One region of the Anoxybacillus sp. ST4 genome, then DNA from elsewhere that is predicted to be linked to it. Evidence: riboswitches for the same ligand, from Rfam matches in the RefSeq annotation. Region 1 holds a riboswitch; each other region holds the start of a gene.
The links. A riboswitch is a leader RNA that binds a small molecule or an ion and turns the genes downstream of it on or off. The one in region 1 is predicted to bind cobalamin.

Region 1 (5,286 bases):
TGGAAACAGTAGGCAATCGGTTGTTCTTCATCTACGATTTTCACAGTACTCAGAGAATATCGATAAAAAAGTGTACCTACTATATTTTGAAAAACAATCTTTTTCAAAGGGTTACACATATAATGCAAGTACGTAGGATCTCCCATTTCAAAATATGTTCTCGATATTTCTTTGAATATTTTATTAGCCTTACCTAAAGATAATTTGCTATTAACTACTTCCATATTAATCAATCCTCTCAATAAAAACTGTTAGAATTTTTTGTATTTTATATAAATACAGAGTCAAAACAAAAAATACATTTTTTACTTTTCATGATCTATGTTCAAAATTTGTACTTGATTTCCTTCTAGACACACTCTATTTACGCTTGTGAGAAAAAATAGTAAATAAATGTTTTTTTGGCTCTTCACCAAAAGTTGTACTTGATTTTTTTCTGAACATACCCTATTTACGATTGTGAGGAAAAATCAGTAAATCAATGGTTTTTGCACATCTTTGTACAAGAAACCGTATTGCTTGTCAAGTACATTTTGTGGTGATGAACCAATGTTTTTTTACTTCTTTGTACAGGAAACCGTATCGCTTATCAAGTACATGTTGTTGTAGTGACGAATCCTTTTATTCTTTCAATGCACATATTTTCGTCTATTCTGTTCCACATAAATGATTATTTTATTATATTGATCAGAACATAAACCTCTCTTTTGTTAAAACAGAAAACATACCACCTATCAAGTACATATTTTAGAAATAAGACTTCCTTATTTTAAAAATTATTCGATATATATGAAATAATTTAATTTTTATACATGTAAAACTATAACAAAAAAAAAAAAAAAAAATCAATACTTTTTAACATAAAATTATCAATAAAATATCAATATTAACTTAAAAGAAAAATATAACCATTAACTACGGCGGTAACTATTCAGCCTATTACTAGTTACTTTGCTAGAAGACAACACGAAAAGAGCATTTTCTCTTTCAGAAAACATCCTGACTAGGTGGAAACAAATAGGCAGTGAAAATGGCCTTGAAGCAACTACTAAAGAATATCTCATACTCGTTTCTTCGGTTTTTTGATCGTGGAGATGATGCTACGCACAAGACCAAAGACGTGTACATCTTCTTCTCTACGAAAGGTGCCGGAAATACACTGCTTAATCTTGGCCATCTACAATCCCGTTCTACCTAGTTATTGCCACAGGGAACATGAGAATCACGAAAGAAACGGAGACTTCGGCTTGATATTTCTGTAGCCGATCAAGCAACTTTCAGGCTGCTTTGCTACCCGTTCGGGAGCCTCCTTTTTGGAGAAGCAAGATCCAGTAGGCCAGCGCCATGACGAAGGAAACGCTCATATCTTCGATACTGCCGAACCCGTTCGCCGCTCAATCATCCGCCAGTCTGGTCCACCTCCTGCTTCATCTCGAGAAGAAGATCCATCAGGTCTTTCGCCCATCCATGTTCATGGAGCTCCCATATCACTTGAAGTTCAAAGAGAAGATGGGAGTTGCACAACGCATGTTGAGCTTGGAGATACCGAAAATACGGCTTCCATACGTCATGCATCATCGTTCACTCGTAAAAGGGAAGAAACCTAATGTTATTCATCACTTCCTTGCCCCGTTTTGGATGGTAGGCATACCACTCGCTTGATCGTTACTTGTGACATGAAGCAGTTTCGTTTTCCCTGCAACTGAAAGCCTATTTCATCTACGTGAAGAACGCGAGAAACCAACAACACCTTATGAAAAAGGGGACGAATGTCGGCCAGACATTCGCCGGCTTCCCGGTTGATCTTTACCAGCGTCCCTTCGCTGATCCAATGACTAACAACATCTTTAATGAGCTCTGCCGTCTGGTGATAAGGAAGCAATTGATATTTTGTGAGATAAACAAGCAGTGCTTTGACTCTTAGTTCATATTGTACTGGGTTCGTGACGCGGACAGGAAACTCCGCTTGGTGAAGACGATGACAATGGTGATAAAACTTGACTTCACATTCTTGCTGGGTGACTTCCATCGGCAAAGTTGGAAAGTCCCATACTTGTCGGGTAAGGCATTGATGGACCGGCACCTGTTCTAGCGATGCCCCGCACGCATCCTTGGCATTGGGTTACTCGGTGTACAACGATATGGTGCGGGTTAGCCACCTTTTGGAGCATATACCTCCGATGTCCGATCTGTCCACCTGGGCGCTTGCCTGTTTTCTTCCGCAAGGAGGTTCGAAGGACGAAACGGATCGGAAGAAGGCGACAAATAGCTGTTAGTACTGTTTTTTTCGTGCGTCCAACTACTCGCCCCCGTTATTGTAATTGTTCGATTTGATTCATTAATGTTTTGACTAATTACACAACAGCTTTAGGTCCTTGATGATACACGGCTAGAATTTATTCTTCTTTCATCGTCTTCACCTCTCCTGTCGATTAGTGATACCTTTAGACAGGAAATAGAAAGTTTTAAACGTATCTTTCTAACTTTCTCTAGTTGGAGGCTGAATAGTTACCTACGGCGTTACATCTCTCAAAACTCCACACGAGAAAATATTTCAGTTGAAAAAAACAAAAAGTTCGTTTATTCTGAATTTTATACAACAAAATAATAAGTTCACGCAACAGGTGGTTCACACATGCTGTGAATCTTAAAAGGGAAGTTTGGTGAAAATCCAACACGGTCGCGCCACTGTGATGCAGAGCTGTTTATCATCATCCACTGTTTCACGCGAAATGGGAAGGAGATAAACGGCGATGAAGCTAAGTCAGGAGACCTGCCTGTTGTATGCACTTACGACCTACGCGTCATAGGGAGGAGTGAGGACATATGATGTTGAGGCACTTCACGTATCTCAATACGAGTTAGCTATGCCCTCCTTCTGTTTGGAAGGGGGTTTTTCTGCTTGATTGGGATAAAATAACTGGAGGTGCTTGTATATGTTAATCTACAGTTCGAATGTAGGATATCCACGTATTGGAGAAAAGAGGGAATGGAAAAAAGCATTAGAATCTTTTTGGAATGGGCAAATGAACGAAGAGCAGTTCACAAAAACGATGGAAACGATTCGACTTGATTCGATTCGCAAACAAGTCGAGAAAGGAATTGATCTCATTCCGATCGGAGATTTTTCCTTATACGATCACGTGTTAGATACAGCATTTATGTTCGGATATATTCCAGAGCGATTCAAACAAATAGTTAATCCGCTAGAGCAATACTTTGCGATGGCGCGTGGCACGAACGGACAACATGCCCTTGAAATGACGAAATGGTTTAATACAAATTATCACTACATCGTTCCTGAAATCGGGCAAACTAAGCCGAAATTGGTGGAAAATCGGCTATTGAAAGAATACAAACTAATAAAAGAAACGTTCCATATTGAAGCAAAGCCTGTGTTACTTGGACCGATTACATTTCTTTTACTTTCGAAACAATACGATCGCAACGAATGGCGAAAGCATCTTGCACACTTAGTTCCTGTTTATGTGGAATTGTTAAAACAACTAGGTGAGGCTGGAGTGTCGTTCGTACAAATGGATGAACCGATTCTCGTTCAAGATATAGACGATGATATCATCAACGCATTTCATCATGTATACAACGTTTTTCACCGCGATATACCGAACATAAATATTATTTTACAAACGTATTTTGCTAGCGTATCTCATTACCGTGAAGTTGTTGCTTTGCCTGTCGCAGGCATTGGGCTTGATTTTGTTCATGATGATGGCGAAAACATGGAAGACATAAATACTTACGGATTTCCGAAAGATAAAATATTAGTTGCTGGTATTGTCGACGGCCGAAATGTATGGAAAAGTTCGCTTGTGCAAAAAGCGAAGCTCCTTCATCATTTAGCAGGCGTTTCTGAACAACTGATCATTCAACCGTCTTGCAGCTTAATACATGTCCCTGTCACAACAAAACATGAACATACGTTACCAACAGAACTTGCTAGTACTTTATCATTTGCGGATGAAAAATTAGATGAAATACGTATGTTGACAGAGCATATGAAAGGAAACGTAACGATCGACGAGCTAATCAAATACGATGAACAAACAACCGTTTATTTTTCCAAGTTCCGTCAATCTAAACAAACAGACGATATCACAACCGTTCCATTAAACCGAACATCTTACAGCGAAAGACAAAAAGCACAACGAGCCCATTTGCAGCTTCCACTTTTGCCGACAACGACAATTGGCAGTTTTCCACAAACGAGCGACGTGCGCCAAGCTCGGATGAAATGGAAAAAGGGGGAGTGGAAAGACGAAAGGTACAAATCGTTTATCAAGAAAGAAATTGAAAAATGGATCGATATTCAGGAACAACTACAGCTCGATGTACTTGTCCATGGCGAATTCGAGCGCACAGACATGGTCGAGTTTTTTGGCGAAAAACTACAAGGGATGGCATGCACAACAAACGGTTGGGTGCAATCATATGGATCACGTTGTGTGCGCCCACCTATTATTTTTAGCGATATTGCCTATCAACAACCGATGACCATAGAAGAAACAGTATATGCCCAATCATTAACGACTAAACCTGTGAAAGGAATGTTAACAGGACCAGTAACTATTTTAAACTGGTCGTTCGTTCGCAACGATATTTCACGGAAACGTGTGCTCATTCAGCTCGCTCTTGCGATGCGTGAAGAAGTGCTGCAGTTAGAAAAAGAAGGAATACGCATCATTCAAGTCGATGAGCCAGCATTACGGGAAGGATTGCCTTTGAAAACAAAAAAACATGCATCATATTGGGAAGATGCCGTTATCGCATTTCGTATCACGACCTCATCGGTGAAAAAGGAGACGCAAATTCACACCCATATGTGCTATTCACAGTTTGAACATATGATGCATATCATTGATGAGCTTGATGCGGATGTCATCTCCATTGAATCGTCACGAAGCCATGGTGAACTTGTTTCTGTATTTGAAACATATGAGTATGAGAAGGGAATCGGATTAGGGGTGTATGACATTCATAGCCCACGCATTCCGACAAAAGAAGAACTAAGCGAACAAATCGAACGGGCACTTCGCGTTCTTCGTCCAGAACAATTTTGGGTCAATCCCGATTGTGGATTAAAAACTCGAAAAGAAGAAGAAACGATTGCCGCACTTCAAGTGATGGTGGAAGCCGCACACGAATATCGCAAGCGACTCTTAGCTTACGGAGGGAAAAAGTCATGGAAGTAAGCGTCGAGCAATCAAAAACGATTCAAACACGGCTCGTATTACCTTCTGATACAAACCATCTCGGCACGATTTTTGG
Region 2 (5,286 bases), on a different contig from region 1:
GTGTACGGCTTAGGTGAAAAAACAGGAGTGTTAAATAAACGCGGAGCGGTATGGAAGATGTGGAATACAGATGTGTATGCTCCGCACAATTTAGAAACGGATCCGCTATACCAGTCGCATCCGTATATGATGGTGTTAAAAGACGGACATGCACACGGCGTCTTTTTCGATCATACGTATGAAACGACGTTTGACTTGCGGCATGAATCGTTTTATACGTTCACGTCAGAAGGTGGTGCGCTCGACTATTACGTGTTTGCTGGACCGCATCCAAAAGATGTGTTGACGCAATATACGCATCTCGTTGGCCGCATGCCGCTGCCGCCAAAGTGGGCGCTCGGTTATCATCAGTCGCGTTATAGTTATGAAACGGAACAAGAAGTGCGTGAATTAATTGATACATTTCGCACAAAACATATTCCGCTTGATGCGATATATTTAGATATTCATTATATGGACGAATATCGTGTATTTACGTTCGATCAAAATCGGTTTCCACACCCGAAATCGCTCGTTCAATACGCAAGCGAACAGGGGGTTCGTATCGTTCCAATCGTTGATCCGGGCGTGAAAGTCGATGCAGAGTACGATACGTATCGCGATGGCGTGCAAAAAGATTATTTTTGTAAATATGCAGACGGAACGTTGTTTAAAGGAGACGTTTGGCCAGGGACGAGCGTGTTTCCTGATTTTTTGAAGAAAAAAGTGCGCAAATGGTGGGGAGAACAACATGCGTTTTACACGAGCATCGGCATTGAAGGCATTTGGAACGATATGAATGAGCCGTCTGTGTTTAACGAAACGAAAACGATGGACGATCAAGTCGTTCATGATGGATGGAAAACGCATCGTCAAGTGCATAACATATACGGAATGATGATGACGGAAGCGACGTACAACGGATTGAAAAAGCAACTGAAAGGGAAGCGTCCATTTGTGTTAACGCGCGCCGGTTTTTCAGGCATTCACCGGTATGCTGCCGTGTGGACAGGAGATAACCGTAGCTTTTGGGAACATCTTGAACTATCGTTGCCGATGTGTTTAAATTTAGGATTATCTGCTGTTGCATGTTGTGGAGCGGATGTGGGCGGCTTCGCTCACGATGCTCATGGGGAATTGCTTGTTCGTTGGACGCAAGTCGGCGCTTTTTTCCCATATTTCCGCAATCATTGTGCGATTGGTTTCGCCCGTCAAGAACCGTGGGCGTTCGGTGAAACATATGAACAGATAGTGAAGCGATATATTGAGTTGCGCTACGAGTGGCTTCCACATTTGTACACGTTATGTTTTGAAGCATACCAAACAGGTGTGCCGATGATGCGCCCGCTCATGTTAGAATATCCGGACGATGCTGAGACGTGGAACATATCCGATCAGTTTATGGTTGGCGAACAAGTGATGGTCGCACCGATCGTTCGCCCATATACGAAGCATCGCATCGTTTATTTTCCAGAAGGACGCTGGATCGATTATTGGACGAAAGAGCGATTTGAAGGTGGAAGAAGGTACATCGTTGAAGCGCCGCTCGATCGGTTGCCGATATTTGTAAAAGAAGGGGCGATGATTGCCCACGCCGAAGTAAAACAATCGACGTCCATTGCGGACGAACAGTTGACGTTGTATGTGTATACGATGGAGGAAGGAACATCATCATATACGTTATACGATGATGACGGCACAACGTTTGCGTACGAAAAAGGAGAGTATGTGAACATGCACATTCGTGCGGTATTTTCACACGATACAGTTCATTTTCACGTCGAAGCGGAAGGGACGTATCAACCGCCGTGGCGTATGCGTGTCGTGTTTGTTGGACATGTGCCGTCAACGGTAATAGTCAACGGTGAACAAAGATTTGTCGATGAAGCGACAAACACGTTTGTTTTGTAAGAGATGGGGGATTTTTATGACAGTAACGATTAAAGATGTAGCGAAACGAGCGAACGTGGCACCATCGACCGTTTCGCGCGTCATTGCTGACAGTCCGCGCATTAGTGAAAAGACGAAGAAAAAAGTGCGCGAAGCGATGAAAGAGCTCGGCTATCATCCGAATTTTATCGCCCGCAGTTTAGCAAATAAATCGACGCAAGTGATCGGCTTAATTATGCCAAGCTCAGCCGATAAAGCGTTTCAAAACCCGTTTTTCCCAGAAGTCATTCGCGGCATTAGCAAAGCGGTGCATGATCGACAATATGCGTTGCAGTTGTCGACAGGGGAGACGGAAGCGGAAATTTATGAAGGCGTCGTCCATATGGTGCAAGGAAAACGCGTCGATGGGGTCATTTTGCTGTATTCGCGCGCGAACGATAAAATTATGGCGTATTTACAAAAAGAAGACGTGCCGTTTGTCGTCATCGGTAAACCGCATAAAAAAGCGGAGCAAATTACGCACGTTGATAACGATAACGTTCGCGCCGCGCGCGAGGCGACGGAATATTTAATTGAGCTCGGTCATGAACGCATCGCTTTTGTCGGAGGAAATGTAAATCTCATCGTGACGATGGATCGTTTGCGCGGATATGAAAAAGCATTGAAATCGGCTAGTCTTTCGTATCGAAAAGATTACATCGTGCATGAAGAATTTTTAAAAGAAGGCGGCCAAGAGGCGATGAAAGGGTTGCTTTCATTGAAAGAACCGCCAACTGCGCTCGTTGTCGCCGACGATTTGATGGCGCTCGGTGTGTTAAATACGCTTGCGGAAATGGGGTTAAGCGTACCAGCCGATTTGTCGATCGTGAGCTTTAACAACGTGCTTTTATCAGAAATTTCCCGTCCGCCATTAACATCGGTAGACATTAACATTTTCCAGCTCGGCTTTGAAGCAGCAAGAAATTTAATTCAACAAATCGAAAACCCGAATGAGCCAATTAAACGCATCATTATTCCGCATACGCTCGTCAAACGGTTTTCGTGCGATTATTACAAAGCACCTTCTGAATAGGAAGGTGCTCTTTTTTTATAAACAGGCTAGGCGAGAAGAAAAAAATGGTGTATTATATTCTTAACATTTACGCTCTTTGAAAAATATATACGATGAGCAAGTACGGTGCATACGTCCGTATGCTTAAAAGGGAAGAACGGTGCAAAGCCGTCGCGGTACCCGCCACTGTGATGGGGAGTTTCGTTGCAATATGCCACTGATTTTTGGGAAGGCGCAACGAAATGATGAACCTAAGCCAGGAGACCTGCCTGCTTGCGATACGTCGGCTGCCTACGGGAATATAGGTGGACGTGCGGAGACGATGGAAAGCAACGGTTGTGAATACATGATAAGAAATCGCCATAAGAGATACAACGGTTGTGAATGCATGATTGTTTGAATATTTCGTTTTTTTCTGCACCTCTACCTAGAGGTGCTTTTTTATTTTGGAAAAAAGGGGCGACATATATGGCAACATGGAATTTACAAGGAACGACACATCACGTGCTTATTTGCAACGGAGGAAGCTGCATGAGAAAAGGAGGAGAAGAGGTGACGCAAGCGATTCGCGATGAAATTGATCGGTTGCAGTTACATGGGCGCGTTCATACGACGCGTACACGATGCAACGGTCGCTGCGAAGATGCATGTGTCGTCATCGTTTATCCAGAAGGTGTTTGGTATCGTACGATTGATGAACAAATAGGGAGGGACATTGTACGCAATCATGTACGTGACGGGAACATATTGCGCGATTACGTCACGTATACGTATGAACATACAGAATTTGTTATGCCCGAACATAGCGTTGCGACAAGGGGGAAAGAAAAATGAAGCGAAACGCATGGTGGATCGTTTGTACATGCTTGACTGTCTACGTTTTATTTGCGCTTTCACCTTCAGTATATGCGATGCACATTATGGAAGGATTTTTACCTTGGCATTGGGCGCTCGTTTGGTGGTTGTTATTTTTGCCATTTTTCTTCGTCGGTTTACGGACGATGACGCGCATCGTAAAACAACAGCCGGAAATGAAAATGTTGCTTGCGCTAGCGACCGCATTTACATTCGTTCTTTCCGCTTTAAAAATTCCATCTGTCACAGGAAGCAGCTCGCATCCGACAGGGACAGGCCTCGGTGCGCTGTTATTTGGGCCGTTCGTCATGACGGTCATCGGTACGGCTGTGTTAATGTTTCAAGCATTATTGCTTGCGCATGGTGGATTGACAACGCTCGGTGCAAATGCGTTTTCGATGGCGGTTATCGGTCCGTTTGTAGCGTACGTGTTGTTTGTTGCATGCCAAAAGCTTCGCATTTCGATGCGCCTTTCTGTTTTTGTGGCGGCGATGTTTGCCAATTTAGCTACGTATGTGATGACATCGATACAACTTGCGCTAGCATTTCCAGACGCAACAGGCGGGGTATGGGGGGCGTTCTTAAAGTTTGCTTCTATTTTTGCTGTCACTCAAATACCGCTTGCAATTACCGAAGGGCTTCTGACTGTTGTTGTGTGGAATTTTTTACATACGTACACGAAACAAGAATTAAATATATTGCAACAGAAAGGGGCGTCTGTTGAATGAACAATCGACTATTGCTTTTCCTTGCCGCACTTTTGATCGTTTTGCCGCTCGTCGTTGTAAAACATACGGAGTTTGCTGGGGCGGATGCGCTTGCGGAGGAGATGATTCAACAACTTGCGCCCAATTATGAACCGTGGTTCGATGTGTTTTTTGAACCGCCCGGCGGGGAAGTAGAAACGTTGCTATTTTCATTGCAGGCGGCAATTGGAGCGGGAGTGATTGGCTACATTATCGGCTTGTATAGAGGGCGAAAACGAAATGGTTAGCTGGCTTGACGAATGGGCGTATCGCAATCAGCTTTCGAAACTTCGGGCGACATTTAAACTGACATTTTCATTTATTTTGCTTATATGGGCGATGATTGGAACGAATGCTGGTCGTTTTTTCATTGTTGGATGGATGCTTACTTGGCTTATTGTTTATGCACGCTTACCATGGCATGTTTGTTTGCGTGTTTGTTTGCTTATGGCGCTCGTTATTCTTTGGAGTAGCGCACCGCTCCTTTTTTCACTTGATGGTGCTGTTGTGGACGTTTCATATGTAGGTACGATTTGGTTACGAGCGTTTACATGCTCGCTCGTTCTCTTTTTTCTTGCCGCAACAACGCCATTTTTTCGCTTGGCATGCGCACTACAAACATTGCGCATCCCGCGTGTACTAATAGAGCTTCTATTGTTAACGTATCGTTTCATTTTCATGTTGGAAAAGGCAGCAAGAGAGCTGTTTGTGACGGTGCGCGTGAGACAAGGGGAACGAAATTGGCGGATCGCTTCACTTGCTGTT
Region 3 (5,286 bases), on a different contig from region 1:
GGCACTGTCGGTGTATGAATCAATGTCCCCCATATAGAAGAAAAGGGAATCGATTGTGATCCAATCGATATCCCTAACAATATGGCAGCTATCGCAATGATTGATGCAACGATGTAATTATTGAAAAATGTCTGGATAAACGGCTTTGGCAATTTCTTCGACCCCTTCAGCTAAACGTGGTCCTGGACGAGAAACTAAATCCGAATTGACGTCATATACGCGTTTATTTTTAATGGCAGGGACGTCTTTCCATGCTGGGCGAGCGAGCACTTGCTCAACTGCGTTCGGCGTGTAATAACCGTACGTCGTAATAATGACATCCGGGTTTAACGCCACTGCATCTTCTTCTGTAAACATCGGCCATCCTTCTTGATCACCTGCCGCATTTTTCGCATGAATGATCGCTAACATTTCATCCATAAATGTTCCTTTTCCAGCTGTATAAATTTCTGGTGCAGGCGAGACTTCGATCCAAACGGTTGCTTCTTCTTTCACCTCTTTTGCTTTTTCAGCAATGGCATCGATTTTTTGCTTCATTTGTTTCACAACGTCCGATGCTTCTTTCGTTTTCCCTGTCGCTTTACCGATTAGTTCAATGGAAGCATACACGTCATTCAACGATGTAGCATTTGGCACAACAATGACTGTAATGCCCGCATCTTTCAATTGTTTTAATCCTTCTTCAGAGTTATGTGCACTTGACGCGTGTGCAAGCACAACGTCCGGCTGAAGTGCGATAATTTTTTCAACATTAAACTCCATGTCGCCGATTTTTTCTTTATTTTTCACATCTTCCGGATAGTTATCAAAATCGCTTACACCAACGATTTTGTCACCAAGTCCTAACGCATACGCAATTTCTGTATTGCTCGGGATAAGCGAAACGATCTTCGCTGGCTCCTTTTCAATCGTCACGTCACCAAACGCATCTTTTACTGTGACAGGAAATGCGACCTCCGCTACTTTCTCCTCTTGCTTTGTCTCTTTTGCCGGCTCTGCGTTATTCGCGCACGCCGCTAATCCGAGCGTCAGCACGAGCACCAAAAGCCATACATACTGTTTCCACTTTTTCATCGTTTTTCCCCCTCTTTATGTATATAAAAATAAAAAGCTCACCCCGAATGGAATGAGCTGGAAACAACAAAAGACAACCGTCACCTTTGTCGTTTCGACGTCTCACTCCCCGAAGACGCGAATGACGATGCAAAAAGGCAGGTCTACTGACTTATGCGTCATCCTACTTTGAAGCCTTCCCATACGAATTGTACAGTGGCGTCCTTCATTTCGTCAGCATTTACAGTTGCGGGGACAGTTCTGGACTTGCACCAGATTCCCTATTAAGTCTACTAGGTTTCCCATTCGACACCTTTTTGCAACGAACGTATACAATTGTCGAACAATTTTTACGTTTCTATCATAGCCGAAAACATCGCTTATGACAACAAAAATTTTCTATTTCAATGGAAGTGTAAATGTAAACATCGTTCCTTCGCCGAGCTTACTATGAACGGCGATCGTTCCTTTATGCGCCTCAACGATGTTTTTCGCAATCGCAAGACCTAATCCTGTGCCAGAGCGACCGCGTGTACGTGCTTTATCCGCTTTGTAAAAGCGCTCAAACACGAACGGCAAATCTTCTTCAGCAATGCCAGAGCCTGAGTCTCGAACAGAAATGCGCACCGCCTCTTCGTCCCCATCGACTATGACACGAACTTCCCCACCGTCATCTGTGTGACGAAGAGCATTATCAATTAAATTCGTCAGCACTTGTTCGATACGGTCAGGGTCAAGCAACACGACAAATTCTTCATTTATGTCCACGAGCAAGCGAACTCCTTTTTCTTTCGCTAACGCTTGAAACTTATGAATGATGCGCTCGGTGTATGAACGAAGCGGCACGCGCTCTTTATGAAGCGTTAAATGTCCTGCTTCCATACGCGCTAAATCAAGCAAGTCGTTAACGAGGCGACCCATGCGCAACGATTCATCATAAATGACTTTTGCCAATTCTTTCTTTTCTTCATCTGTCGCCGCGATGTCGTCGACAATGGCTTCACTATACCCTTGCAACATGGCGATTGGCGTTCGCAACTCATGCGAGACGTTGGCGATAAAATCTTTGCGCAACTTATCGAGCCGGCGTTCTTCTGTCATATCTCGAAGCACTGCAACCGCCCCGCGAATCACTTTGCCATTGTACAACGGCGTCATAACAATGACCCAATTGCGACCTTGTAAAGCAATTTCTGCTGCTTGTTCTTTCTCCTCCATGATGGCCTTTGTAAACAGTTCATTCACTTGGGGAGGAAGCGGCAGCAAGTCTTCACGATTCCCTTGTTCATAATACCAAGCTTGCAAAAAGCGGTCGGCAGGCGGATTCGTAACAAGCACTTCGCCATTTCGATTAAGTGTAATCACCCCGTCTGCCATGCTACTTAAAATGCTCGCTAGTTGCTCTTTTTCTTGATTTAACGCATTAATATGAAATTGTAATTGCCGACCCATCTGGTTAAACGCCATAGCCAGTTCCCCAATTTCATCATGGGTGACGATCGGCACTTTGGAATCGAATTTTCCGCGCGCCATTTCAAACGCGACTTGTCTCATTTTTCTAAGCGGTGCCGTAATTCTTGTCGATAAGAAAAAGGCAAATACCGTCGTTAACACAATAGCAATAAATGCAGCAAGAAAAATAAACTTCGTCGTTTGTTTTGTCGTTTCTTCTACAGCTTTTAGCGATTGATATACGAACACAGCACCGTTTCCATCAGATGTGCGAAGCGGCACACCAACAATAAACAACTCGTTATAAACCCGATTTCGCATCGTTTCGTTTGGCATCATCGCCCGTTTCACTACTTTCTTTCCATCAAATACGCGCGACAACTGCTTATCTTGTTGAACAAACGAAAGCGGCAAATCAACGAGCTGTTCATTTGGTGAGTACCAATAATGACGATCGTCAATAATAATCATTAGTTTGGATACATCATCAACCATCGTCCATGCAATTGAGCGAGCAAACTGCTCATCATGCTCGGCGACGACGCGGGCAACTTTTACTGCTTGTTGAGTGAGTTGCTCTCCCGTTTTTTCCAAATAATATTTTTCAAAAAAACTTAGCAACAAAATGGTTAAAATAAAGAGGACGAAAGCAACAAGCAATAAAATTGTCAGCCATAATTTGCCGACTACACTACGCCATAGTGCCATCATTCATTCACGACCTCAAATTTGTACCCAACGCCCCAAACGGTGACGATCATTTTCGCTGCTGCTGGCGATACTTTATTTAACTTTTCGCGCAACCGTTTGACATGCGTATCAACTGTTCGTAAATCACCAAAAAATTCGTAATGCCATACTTCTTTTAACAATTGCTCGCGATCAAACACTTTATCTGGTGACTTCGCTAAAAAATGAAGCAACTCGTACTCTTTCGGAGTTAAGCTAACTTCATGCCCATCTGCTGTCACCCGATGCGCATCATGGTCAATTGTTAAATGAGGAAATACGAGCACATCTCGTGCTGTCGTATCCGTTGTTACATATGGAGAGTTCGCTGTACGGCGAAGCAGCGCTTTCACGCGGAGCACCACTTCACGCGGGCTAAACGGCTTAACGATATAATCGTCCGTTCCTGCTTCAAATCCTTGCACGCGATTAGCTTCCTCTCCCTTCGCTGTTAACATAATGACGGGTGTCGCTTTTTTCTCACGCAACTGTTTGCACACTTCAATACCGTCTTTTCCAGGTAACATAAGGTCAAGCAAAATCAAGTCATAATCATTGTCAAGCGCTAATGCTAGCGCTTCTTCACCGTTTTCTGCTTCATCGATCATATATTGCTCACGTTCTAAATACATACGAAGCAAACGACGAATGCGCTCTTCGTCATCGACAACTAAAATTTTAATTTCCTTCTCCATGATGTCATTCCCTCCTCGTTCACTATTGTACAAAACTGCCATACTTTTTTCTACTCCTCATAAAAAAAACGCCTTCTTTATGAAGGCGTTAAGACGCAGCATAAGAGTGTAGGCCTGCAATCACTAAGTTTACCGCTATTAAGTTAAACATAATGATCGCAAATCCAATGACCGCAAGCCATGCGGACCGCTCGCCATGCCAACCTTTTGACAATCGTAAATGTAGAAACGCTGCATAAAACAACCATGTGATGAGCGCCCATACTTCTTTCGGATCCCAACCCCAAAAGCGCGTCCATGCAATTTGTGCCCAAATCATCGCAAAAATAAGCGCACCAAGCGTGAATACAGGGAAGCCGATCGCCACAGAACGATAACTAATTTCATCAACTAAGTCCAAATTTACGTTTTTCACAAGCGGCTGCAATGCGGCTGCAATACGTTTGCGTAAGAAAAGGCGAAGCAATCCATATAATACACCACCTGCAAACAATGACCAAATCACTGTATTTAATTTGCGAGCATTAATAATTGCAGGCATATGAACGAACGGTTCCATCCGTCCTTCCGTTTTTAACACCCCTTCATGCGGGCCGACAAGCGCTGGCATGTGGTACACCATTTCACTTTGCTGTCCATTTTTGTCAATCCATTCAAACGTAGCTTCATAACCAGCCACACGAAACGATGTAGTTACGATAACAAAACCGAGCGTGCTAATTAAGAAAAATAACACAAACTCTAGCCAAAACGTACGTTTGCTCGCTTTCGACTGATCGACTACTCGAATTAAATAAATGAGCCCCGCTGCAAAGCTAATAGCTAAAATGGCCTCGCCAACTGCTGCGGTTATGACATGAATATGCAACCAATCGCTTTGTAAAGCTGGGATGAGCGGAGAGATTTCCCTTGGAAACATGCTTGCATACGCGATCACTAAAATGGCGATTGGCAAAGTAAATAAGCCGAGTAAACTCGTTTTATAAATAAAATAAATGACAATAAACGCGCCAACAAGCATCATGCCAAAAAACGTCGTAAATTCGAATAAGTTGCTGACAGGTGCATGTCCGGCTGCGATCCAGCGCGTGATGAAATAACCAAGCTGAGCGAGAAACCCAACGATCGTTACAAAAATTCCGAGCGTTGCCCAACGGTCTACTCCTTCTCTCTTTTTAGGACGAATCGCGCCCCCAAAGAAGAATGTTGCGACTAAATAAAGAACAAATGCAACGTACAGTAACGTGCTGCTTAGCTGAACCACGATGTTCCCCCCTTATGACCGCTTGTCCAATTGATCGATTGGCATGACAAACGGTGTATCGTTAAATATTCTTTCAAGCTCCTTTTTTAATCC

Region 2: it holds a riboswitch for cobalamin, as region 1 does, so the genes downstream of both, K1I44_RS05910 ((2Fe-2S) ferredoxin domain-containing protein) here and metE (5-methyltetrahydropteroyltriglutamate--homocysteine S-methyltransferase) in region 1, are expected to answer to the same signal.
Region 3: it holds a riboswitch for cobalamin, as region 1 does, so the genes downstream of both, K1I44_RS00570 (ABC transporter substrate-binding protein) here and metE (5-methyltetrahydropteroyltriglutamate--homocysteine S-methyltransferase) in region 1, are expected to answer to the same signal.

The regions. Positions count from the first base shown of each region.
Region 1 covers NZ_JAHZOE010000034.1:7,247-12,532, forward strand. The annotation lists gene K1I44_RS13635 (GNAT family N-acetyltransferase) at 1-224, opposite strand, end outside; gene K1I44_RS15620 (hypothetical protein) at 1,314-1,607, shown strand; gene K1I44_RS13645 (IS66 family transposase) at 1,610-2,029, opposite strand; cobalamin riboswitch at 2,606-2,795, shown strand; gene metE (5-methyltetrahydropteroyltriglutamate--homocysteine S-methyltransferase) at 2,937-5,210, shown strand; gene K1I44_RS13655 (acyl-CoA thioesterase) at 5,201-5,286, shown strand, end outside.
Region 2 covers NZ_JAHZOE010000005.1:112,055-117,340, reverse strand. The annotation lists gene K1I44_RS05920 (glycoside hydrolase family 31 protein) at 1-1,890, shown strand, start outside; gene K1I44_RS05915 (LacI family DNA-binding transcriptional regulator) at 1,907-2,941, shown strand; cobalamin riboswitch at 3,027-3,207, shown strand; gene K1I44_RS05910 ((2Fe-2S) ferredoxin domain-containing protein) at 3,389-3,754, shown strand; gene K1I44_RS05905 (energy-coupling factor ABC transporter permease) at 3,751-4,503, shown strand; gene K1I44_RS05900 (energy-coupling factor ABC transporter substrate-binding protein) at 4,500-4,769, shown strand; gene K1I44_RS05895 (CbiQ family ECF transporter T component) at 4,762-5,286, shown strand, end outside.
Region 3 covers NZ_JAHZOE010000001.1:96,089-101,374, forward strand. The annotation lists gene K1I44_RS00565 (FecCD family ABC transporter permease) at 1-152, opposite strand, end outside; gene K1I44_RS00570 (ABC transporter substrate-binding protein) at 118-1,074, opposite strand; cobalamin riboswitch at 1,194-1,385, opposite strand; gene K1I44_RS00575 (ATP-binding protein) at 1,453-3,216, opposite strand; gene K1I44_RS00580 (response regulator transcription factor) at 3,213-3,929, opposite strand; gene ccsB (c-type cytochrome biogenesis protein CcsB) at 4,018-5,193, opposite strand; gene resB (cytochrome c biogenesis protein ResB) at 5,206-5,286, opposite strand, start outside.